DNA from 3 places in the Bradyrhizobium sp. Crot121 genome. Region 2 is predicted to be linked to each of the others. Evidence: predicted binding sites of a transcription regulator. Region 2 holds the regulator's gene; each other region holds the start of a gene.
What was found. The regulator LexA, encoded in region 2, represses DNA repair genes until DNA is damaged. The targets are predictions, from matches to a motif close to TGTTCNNNNTGTGTTCNG.

Region 1 (3,273 bases), on a different contig from region 2:
TGCCGTCAGCCGCTTCGAATCGTCGATGCCTTTCGGGATCCGCTTCGGGTCGAGCACCACGGCCGCGGCCACCACGGGACCTGCCAGCGGGCCACGTCCGGCCTCGTCGCAGCCGGCAATCGGCCACACCCCGCGCTTGATCAGCGCGCGCTCGCGCCGAAAGCTCGGTGGCGTCACCGCGATCACGCCTTTTGCCGGTTTGACCGGCTTTTTCTTCTCAGACTTGTCCCGACTCATGGGCGCGACTGTGCTGAAGCAGCCGCCGCCGCGCAACCGGGAACCCGGCGCTCGTCCCCATTATTCAGCTTTTTGAGGCAGACATTCCGATCTTTCCTCCGTCATTGCGAGCGCAGCGAAGCAATCCACCTCTCCGCTTGCGGAGATATGGATTGCTTCGTCGCTACGCTCCTCGCAATGACGGAGAGGGACGCAATGACGGTCCTAAAACAAGCTCAACTGCTCGCCGCTCTGCTTCGGCTTGACGAAATGGTCGGTCGTCAGCTTCGAGCGGCGCTTGTTCAGGCCGAGCTTCTCGCAGGCGATCTCGAACCTGCGGCCGATCATCCAGGCCATCGGCCCGGTGCCCTTCATCCGCGTCCCCCACTGCGAGTCGTAGTCGCGCCCGCCGCGCATATCGCGGATCAGGGTGAAGACGTGACGGTAGCGATCCGGGTAGTTCGCGAGCAGCCATTCCCGGAACAGGTCGCGCACTTCCAGCGGCAGCCGCAGCAGCACGTAACTTGCTTCCTTGGCGCCGGCATGCGCCGCCGCATCGAGGATGCGCTCGATCTCCGAATCGTTCAGCGCGGGGATCACGGGCGCCACCATTACGGTGGTGGGGATGCCGGCATCCGAAAGTCGCTTGATCGCCTCTAGCCGCTTCGGCGGCGTCGAGGCGCGCGGCTCCATGGTGCGCGCCAATTTGGCATCGAGCGTCGTCACCGACAGCGCGACCTTGACCAGGTTGCGCTTCGCCATCCGCTGCAGGATGTCGATGTCGCGCACGACCAGCGCCGATTTGGTGACGATGCCGACCGGATGGCCGGCGCGCTCCAGGGTTTCGAGGATGCCGCGCATGATCTTGTGTTCGCGCTCGATCGGCTGGTACGGATCGGTGTTGGTACCGATCGCGATCATGCGCGGCTCATAGCCCGGCGCGGCGAGCTCCTTCTCGAGCAGCGCCGGCGCATCAGGTTTTGCCAAAAGCTTCGATTCGAAATCCAGTCCTGGCGACAGGCCGAGATAGGCATGGGTTGGCCGCGCGAAGCAGTAGACGCAGCCATGCTCGCAACCGCGGTACGGATTGATCGAGCGGTCGAAGCCGATATCGGGCGAGTCGTTGCGCGCGATCACCTTGCGCGAGGTGTCGAGCGAGACAGTGGTCTTGAACGGCGGCAGGTCTTCCAGGCTCTGCCAGCCGTCGTCGAACGTAACGCGCGCCTCGGCCTCGTAACGGCCGCTGGCATTGGATTGCGCGCCGCGGCCGCGCCGCCGTTCGCGCTCGATCGCGACCGCGAGTTCGGGAAACGCGGAGGGCGCACCCGCCGGTGTGGAGGGCGCCGTCACCGGCGGGTGCTTGAGGGCATGAGAGGATGCTCGGCTCATGCTCTGAAGCTAGCACGTCGTAAGAACAAATCAAGAACACATTCGCGAAATTCCACAGAGGCGCTGCCGCAAAAAACTGCACCCTTACGGCTGTTTTGATTGTGACAAGGTGATAACAATTTTGAGCTTTCCACCTGTTTTGAGCCAACGAAGCCGCTGTTGATGCTGAGCGTGATTATTCCGACTGAAGGCGACGAGCGGACCGCGGTCGCGACTCTTGCGGCGCTGGTTCCGGGCGCCGCGGCCGGGGTCGTGAAAGAGGTACTGCTGGTCGATCGCGCCAAGGACGGCGCCAAGACCGACGTGATCGAGCGCGTCGCCGATGTCGCCGGCTGCCGCTTCATGGCCTTCGACGGCAGTCGCGCCGCAGCGCTGGCGGCCGGCGCCCGTCAGGCGCGCTCGCCCTGGCTGATGTTCCTGCATGCCGGCGCCGTACTCGACAGCGGCTGGATCGAGGAGACCGCCCAGTTCATCCAGGGCGTCGCGATGAGCGGCCGGCCGCGCGCCGGCATCTTCCGCTACGCCCGCTCGCCCTACGCCGACGCACGCCTGCGCGACAGCTTCAAGTTCGTCGCCCGCATGCTGACCGGCCCGACTGCCGAACAGGGCCTCCTGATCGCGCGCGATCACTATGAGCAGCTCGGCGGCTACCGCCCGGATGCCCCCCGCTCCGAGGCGCGACTATTGCGGCAGCTCGGCCGCTCCTCCCGCACCATGCTGCGCAGCCGGATCATCGTGGCGTAGTTCCTTACGCTTCCCTCGTCATTCCGGGATGCGCCAAAGGCGCAGGCCCGGAATCCATCGGGCCGCAAGCCAAGTGGGTAAATGGAATCTCTGATGTGCAATTGCACATCATAGCTCGCGCTTCGCGCGCCCCGGAATGACAGCGCCTGATACTTGCCAAAGTCAAATAATTATTTGACAATGGCAACTATTGAGGTGCCCCTATGTCAGAGCCGGATTCCGAAACCCAAATCGCCGCGGTGCGGGCGTTCAATCGCTTCTACACCCGCAAGCTCGGCGTCCTCGACCAGCATTTATTGAAAAGCCCGTTCTCGCTCAGCGAGGCGCGGGTGCTTTATGAGCTGGCCCATCGCGAGGAGACATCGGCAAAGGAGATCGGGACCGAGCTCGGGCTCGATCCCGGCTATCTCAGCCGCATCCTGCAGAAATTCGACGAGGACGGGCTTTTGACCCGACGCCCGCTCGCTTCCGACCGCCGGCAATACCAGCTCGGCCTCACCGCAAAGGGGCGGCAGACCTTTACCAGGATCAACCGCACCTCGCATGACGAGGTGGCGGCGATGCTGACACGGCTTCAGCCGGACGATCGCGTCCGCCTGACCGGAGCAATGGGCACGATCGAGCGGCTGCTTGGCGAGACCCAGCCGTCGCGCGCGGTGCTGCGCGATCCGCGGCCGGGCGATATGGGCTGGGTGGCGCAGAGCCATGGCGCGCTCTACGCCAGCGAATACGGCTTCGATTCATCCTTCGAGGCGCTGGTCGCCGAGATCGTCGCAAAATTCCTGACCTCGTTCGACGCCTCGCGCGAACGCTGCTGGATCGCCGATCTCGAAGGTGCGCCGGTCGGCTCGGTGTTCCTGGTCAGGCATTCCGACGACGTCGCCAAGCTCAGGCTGCTCTTGATCGACCCGGCCGGGCGCGGCC
Region 2 (3,273 bases):
CGCGTTTCTCGCCAAGGAGTGGCTTGCCGCGGATGCCGATGCCCGCAGCGCGAGCGATCCTTCGCTCACGGAGGGCGTGTCCTGCGATGAGAGCGGCTGCGTGACCTCTGTGGCCGGTGGCGCGTTCATCGCGCTCACGCAGCGATCCGAGGCGCTCGCGGACGATTGCGAACGGGCGGTGCTGATCGTGACCGCACGGCCGGTGCCACAAGGCTGTGCGGCGGCGGTCATCGATGCCGAGCGCCTGCGGCGGCAGGGCGGGCTGGCGCTGCGGCGGAACCGGAACGGCTTCGTCATCGATGCGGTCAAGCCCGCCGGCCTCGACCGGCCGTGGTCGCCTGCGGTGTCAGGCGAAGGCGAACCCGAGACCACGATCCGGATCCAAGGGGCACCCGCGCTGCGCGCCATCGATGCGACCCCGTCCGAGTCCGACCTGCAGCCGGAAGACTGAGCGCTCCCGTCAATCTCCACCGGCGTTGGCCGGCAGCTCGAAGGCGCCGAGCCGAAATTCGTCGGGACCGCCCGAATGCGACGGCACTTGCACGAGCGTGAAGCTCGCATCCGGAAATCGCTCCCAGATCGCGAGATCTTCCGCTGCGACGGTGAGCCAGCCGAACCTGAACATGTATCGGCCGGGCTGGGCCACCCGTCCGGCTTTTTGCCATGTGATCTTGGTGACCACCGATCATGCCCCTTGCGAATAGTTCAACAAAACCACATCTGCCCCGGGATGGCCTCCGGGGCCGCTCGAATACTTTGCTTTTCACCCGCGGCAACGTCCCGCCGGCCGAGACCGGCGGCGCACGCTGCCCGAAGCTCTCAGCCGATGAACAGCGGGTTCGGCGCGGGGCGCTGGTCGACCGCCTTCGGTGCCGGCTCTGCAACATGATGCGTCACGGGCAATTGCAGCACGGTCGCCCGCTGCCCTTCGCAGAGCTGGGTCACCAGCACATGGCTGCCATCGGGGAAGTCGATCGCGTCGTGATGACGATCCCGAATATGCGCATCGATCTGGTTGAACTTGCCGACACGGAAGCCGGTCGTCTTGGTCCAGATCCAGCGATTGTCGTAGCGGACGTTATCGGCGAACGCGAGTTCGGTCCCGGGAAGCATGCAGACTGCGACCGTCGGATCGCTTTCCGAAGCGAAGCCGCGGGTCGAGGTACCGCGGAAGGTGGTGGTGATAAGCGTCTCTCCAACCTGGGCGGGACGCGTCGCCACGGCATGCAGGCTATAGTCACACATCGGATTGCTCCTCATTCGAGATAGCCGACCCGGCCTGGGAAGAGGCGCAGGCCTCTATCAGAGTGGACGATAACTTATAAGCCTCTGCTCCGTTCTTGGCATTTGTACGGCCCGCGCCCTCTAGCCGTTCACAAACACGATAGGAGGCGCTGCCGCACATCTCCTTGCACCGAGAGTGCCCCGGCGAACTTACCGGGGCTCTTATTCTAATCACTCTAAATCGTTCTTGTCAGTGTCCTTGAGGGCAGATCACCCACCAAAGTACCAGACGAGCTGCTGCGTCCTCGTCGGCTCAGTACTTGCGATAAAGCCCGATCAGCTTGCCCTGGATCCGCACCCGGTTCGGCGGCAGGATGCGGACTTCGTAGGCCGCATTGGCAGGCTCAAGCGCGATTGACGCGCCGCGGCGCCGGAAGCGCTTCAGCGTCGCTTCCTCCTCATCGATCAGCGCCACCACGATGTCGCCGGTGTTGGCGGTGTCGTTACGCTGGATCAGCGCCATGTCGCCGTCGAGGATGCCGGCCTCGACCATGGAATCGCCGCGCACCTCGAGCGCATAATGCTCGCCGGAGCCGAGCATGTCGGGCGGCACGCTGATGGTGTGGCTGCGGGTCTGCAGCGCCTCGATCGGCGTACCCGCCGCGATCCGGCCCATCACGGGAACGGCGACGGGACGGTTGCCATCGTCTTCGGCCACGGCCGCGCTGGTCGTGCGCTTGCCGAGCGTGCCCTCGATGACGCTCGGCGTGAAGCCGCGGCGGCCGTTGCCGGCGGCGGAGAGCTCAGGCAGTTTGATCACCTCGATCGCGCGGGCGCGGTTCGGCAGGCGGCGGATGAAGCCCCGTTCCTCCAGCGCCGTGATCAGGCGGTGGATGCCGGACTTCGAGCGCAGGTCGAGCGCGTCCTTCATCTCGTCGAAGGAAGGAGGCACGCCGGCCTCTTTCAGCCGTTCGTTGATGAAACGCAGAAGTTCATACTGTTTGCGCGTAAGCATCGCGAGCATTCCCCCGGTTGGTAGCGTCGTTCGATCCGAGACTTGAGAAGAGCTGATCTCGGGAGTCACGCACTCCCATTCGTAGACAGCGAGTTTCGAAACAAATCATGAACGGACACTATATGTTCGATATGTGTTCCGCAACCACTTAATTTCTGGTGAACGCGACCAGAGATGCTCCGGCAGGTGTTGGTCGCAGCGTCATTCAGGCAATCGGAGGATGTCGCAAGGCGCGCCTTTTGCTGCGGCCGGCGCGAATGGCGGACGGATCACAAGTGCCTGCGCCGCAGTGAGATTCCCAAGCAGCGAACTGTCCTGCTTGGTGACCGGCGTTGCGATCAGCGTGCCGTCGTCGCGCTCTTCGAGTAGCGCACGAAGATAATCTTCGCGCTGATCGTTGGCGGCGAGATCGCGGCCGAGCAGGGCGCTTTCCGTCACGTGATGAATCGCCGAGCGGCCGAGCAGGGCCCGAATCAACGGCACCAGGAACAGATAGGCGCAGACATAGGACGACACCGGATTGCCGGGCAGGCCGATCACTCGCATCGCGCCGAGCCGGCCATGCATCATCGGCTTGCCCGGCCGCATCGCGATCTTCCAGAACGCCATGGTCACGCCCTCGGCCTCAAGCGACGGCTTCACGAGGTCATGGTCGCCGACCGAGGCGCCGCCGGTGGTGATGAGGATGTCGGCGCCCGCGGCATGCGCGCGGCGTATGCCGTGGGTGGTGGCGGCAACCGTGTCGGCGGCGACCCCCAGATCGATCGCTTCAGCGCCTTCTGCACGCGCCATCGCCCGCAGCGCATAGCCGTTGGAATAGACGATCTGGCCTGGACCCGGAGAGGTGCCCGGCATCACGAGTTCGTCGCCGGTCGCGAGCACGGCGACCTTGGGTCGGCGCCGCACGGGGAGTTCCGGATAGTTCATCGACGCCGCCAGCGACAGCGCGCGGTCGGTCAGCCGGCTTCCGCGCCTCAGCAGCACGTCACCCTCGCGGAAATCGACGCCGGCGGGCCGGATATGCCGCCCGGCGA
Region 3 (3,273 bases), on a different contig from region 2:
GCGTTGATATTCCCGCGCTTTCGCATCCTCATCGGGGAGCCGCAGCAGATAGGAGGGATGCACCGTCACCAGCGCCTTGACGTCGTTGTCAAGATCGATCAGGCGGCCGCGGTTCTTGTTGATCGGCGTGAGCTTGTTGAACACGCATTGCGCAGCGGTCGCGCCCATCGCCACTACCAGGTCCGGTTTGATCGATGCGAGTTCCCGCTCATACCATTGGCGGCAGGCCTTGATCTCCGGCGTATTCGGCTTCTGGTGCAGGCGGATCTTGCCGCGCGGCACAAATTTGAAATGTTTCACCGCATTGGTGACGTAGACCTTTTTGCGGTCGATACCGGCTTCGTCGAGCGCGCGGTCGAGCATCAGGCCGGCGGGACCGACGAACGGTTTTCCGGCGAGATCTTCCTTGTCGCCCGGCTGCTCGCCGACCAGCATCACCTGCGCGCTTTGCGGGCCTTCGCCGAACACGGTCTGGGTCGCATGCTCATAGAGATGGCAGGCGCGGCAATCGGCGGCTTCCTTCCGCAGCGCACTCAGTCGGTCGGCGTGGCGGATCATGGCGGGTTCCGGTGGCGTGGCGATTTCGCTTGTGGGCTTAATCGTCGAAGCCTCCCGCAGGTTCCTCGATTGCTTCGCTGCCAGCCGGGCCGGGTTGAAGATCGTAGCGTAATGACGCTGCCAGATTTCCTCCAGCCGATTGCCTGCAGGCATCCCGGCCTCGCCGATACCAGGGGTGATCGACACCGCATGTCCATCCCAATGTGCGCAGACATCAGGTGTGAGGATCGACCAGGGCATGTCGGCGAAGCGGCTCGCGAAGAATGGCGCCGCCAGTTCCACGACATGATGCTGCGGCTCGAACCAGGCGACGAAATGCGATTTGTGCTCGCGCCCGATCTCGCGGAAGCGGATCGACGTCCGCATCCGCTGTGCCTCGTGATGCACGGCCTTCGCCATCGCATGGATGCGCGCGACATCAGGGTCGTCGGCGACGTCGAGCAGGTCATGGTCGCGGCGCAGGCGCCACAACAGGCGATAGAGCAGGGCAAAGCGCTCGGCATCGCGATGCAGGATCGCGGTTTTCGCCAGCTCGACGAATTTGGCCGGCACGCTGAACGTGCCGTGCGGCGGCTCGAGCGGCGCTTCGCGGTCCGGCGCATCGAACGGTTCGACTTCGTTGTTGCGCACCGTCCACGTCACATCGTCAGGCGGCACCTCGTTCAGCACCAGCGTCCGTGCTGCCTTTCGCCAGCCGTCGAAATCAGTCTCGCTGCCCAGGATGATGTGGTGCATGGCACTTACTCTCCCTCCTGTCTCTCCTCTCGTCATGCCCGGGCTTGACCCGGGCATCCACGCCTTCCTCACCAAGGAAAGAACGTGGATGGCCGGGACAAGCCCGGCCATGACGGCTCTCATGAATCCAGTTGATTTCATTCATGAATTTATCCCGTTACCAATCTGATTGACTCCTCCCGCGCAGTTGGCTTTATATTAGAACATACCATGAACAATTGGGCCAGCTTCTAGTTTCTCCCGGAAGCCAGCAGCGGCCCCGATATCTTCCTTAAGGAGCGGCGCATGACGAGCGCACGCCTGAGCACGCTTGCGTCCCTACGTGGGCGCATCGAGCGCATTGAGACATCCAATGAAGCGCATCCGCTGCCGCGGATCGCGCTCGGTCATGCCGGCGCTGATGCGATGCTCAAGGGCGGCCTCGCGAAAGCCGCGGTGCACGAGGTGTTTGCCGAGGGGCACCAGGGCGCTTCCGCCACCGGTTTCATCGCAGGTCTCGCCGGCCGTCTTGCCGCGCGAAAGCCGCTGGTCTGGGTGCGGCAGGATTTTTCCGAAACCGAATCCGGCGCGCTGTCGATGAACGGTCTGTCCGAACTCGGCCTCGATCCGCGCCTCCTCGTCACCGTGCGCGCCGCCGACATCGACAATGCCTTGCGCACCACGGCCGATGCGCTCGCCTGCGACGCGTTAGGCGCCGTCATCATGGAAGTCTGGGGCGAGTCCAAGCAGCTCGATCTGGTCGCGAGCCGCAAGCTGACGCTATCAGCGCAATCATCAGGCGTCCCCGCGCTGCTGCTGCGCCTCGCCGCAACGCCGCTTCCGTCCACCGCGGAAACCAGATGGATCGTGCGCGCGGCGCATTCGCCGCCGGGCGCCAGTTGGAGCGCGTGGGGCGCGCCTCTGTTCGATGCGCAGCTCGTTCGCAACCGTCATGGCCCGGTCGGGCGATGGATCATGGAATGGAAATGTGATGAGTGCCTTTTCAGTGAACCGTCGGCGTATCCTCAGCCTGTGGCTGCCGCGCCTGCCCATCGATCGGATCAAGCGGCAACTGGCGCGCACCGCCTCGCCAGTTGATCGCCACACGGACGCCGCACCTCCTCTCCCGCAAGCGGGGGAGGGCTGGGGTGGGGGTGCCTCCGCGAGTCACGCAGTCTCCTTGATCGAACCGGCATCGCCGCGAGTTCCCACCTCTCCCCAACGGGGAGAGGTCGACTTGCACATGGCCATGTGCAAGTCGGGTGAGGGGGCTCAGGTCCCGCGAGAGACCGCACCCCTCACCCGGATCGCATCTAACGATGCGATCCGACCTCTCCCTATGGGAGAGGTGAAGAAAGAGATCCCCAGTGTCGTGGTCATCAAGGAGCACAACGCGCTCGTCATCCACTCTCTCGACGACATCGCCGCGCGAAGCGGGCTGTCGACTGGCCTGCCACTCGCCAATGCTCGCGCGATCTGCCCGGAACTGACGGTCTATGATGCCGACGAGGTCGCGGATGCCAAAACGCTCAATGACATCGCCGACTGGTGCGACCGCTTCACACCTCTGGTGGCGCTCGATCCGCCCTACGGTCTCTTCCTCGATATCACCGGCTGCGCCCATCTGTTCGGCGGCGAACACGCGATGCTGCAGATCATCTGCGGCGCTCTCAGTCGGCGCGGCTTTGCCGTCAGCGGCGCGATCGCCGCCACCTCGGTTTGCGCGCGTACGCTGACGCGGCATTCGTCAGGCAGGATCATCGAGGATGGTGCGGAGGTCGAAGCTGTCAGCCCTCTGCCGATCTCGGCATTGGGCGCCGATGAGACGATCACCAAAGGCCTGCGCCGCGCCGGCTTGAAGACCATCGGCGATGTTGCTGCCCGCGCGCGCCATGAGATTGCGGCGCGTTTCGGTGCTGCCTTCACCACGCGGCTCGCGCATGCGCTGGGGCAGGGCGATGCGCCGATCAGTCCGCGCAAGCCATTGCCTGACTACATCGT

Region 1: AC5ZGW_RS14640 (PA0069 family radical SAM protein) is a predicted target of LexA. The motif match lies at 1,627-1,644, and genes of this name have one in related genera.
Region 3: AC5ZGW_RS10515 (ImuA family protein) is a predicted target of LexA. The motif match lies at 1,493-1,510, and genes of this name have one in related genera.

Annotation. Positions count from the first base shown of each region.
Region 1 covers NZ_JCAMOR010000013.1:81,790-85,062, forward strand. Annotated here, with positions in the region: gene rnhB (ribonuclease HII) at 1-237, opposite strand, end outside; gene AC5ZGW_RS14640 (PA0069 family radical SAM protein) at 442-1,605, opposite strand; gene AC5ZGW_RS14645 (glycosyltransferase) at 1,768-2,349, shown strand; gene AC5ZGW_RS14650 (bifunctional helix-turn-helix transcriptional regulator/GNAT family N-acetyltransferase) at 2,553-3,273, shown strand, end outside.
Region 2 covers NZ_JCAMOR010000111.1:13,044-16,316, forward strand. Annotated here, with positions in the region: gene AC5ZGW_RS42035 (ComEC/Rec2 family competence protein) at 1-451, shown strand, start outside; gene AC5ZGW_RS42040 (hypothetical protein) at 461-682, opposite strand; gene AC5ZGW_RS42045 (hypothetical protein) at 820-1,245, opposite strand; gene lexA (transcriptional repressor LexA) at 1,538-2,239, opposite strand; gene AC5ZGW_RS42055 (molybdopterin molybdotransferase MoeA) at 2,441-3,273, opposite strand, start outside.
Region 3 covers NZ_JCAMOR010000008.1:91,604-94,876, forward strand. Annotated here, with positions in the region: gene AC5ZGW_RS10510 (UdgX family uracil-DNA binding protein) at 1-1,293, opposite strand, end outside; gene AC5ZGW_RS10515 (ImuA family protein) at 1,579-2,370, shown strand; gene AC5ZGW_RS10520 (Y-family DNA polymerase) at 2,612-3,273, shown strand, end outside.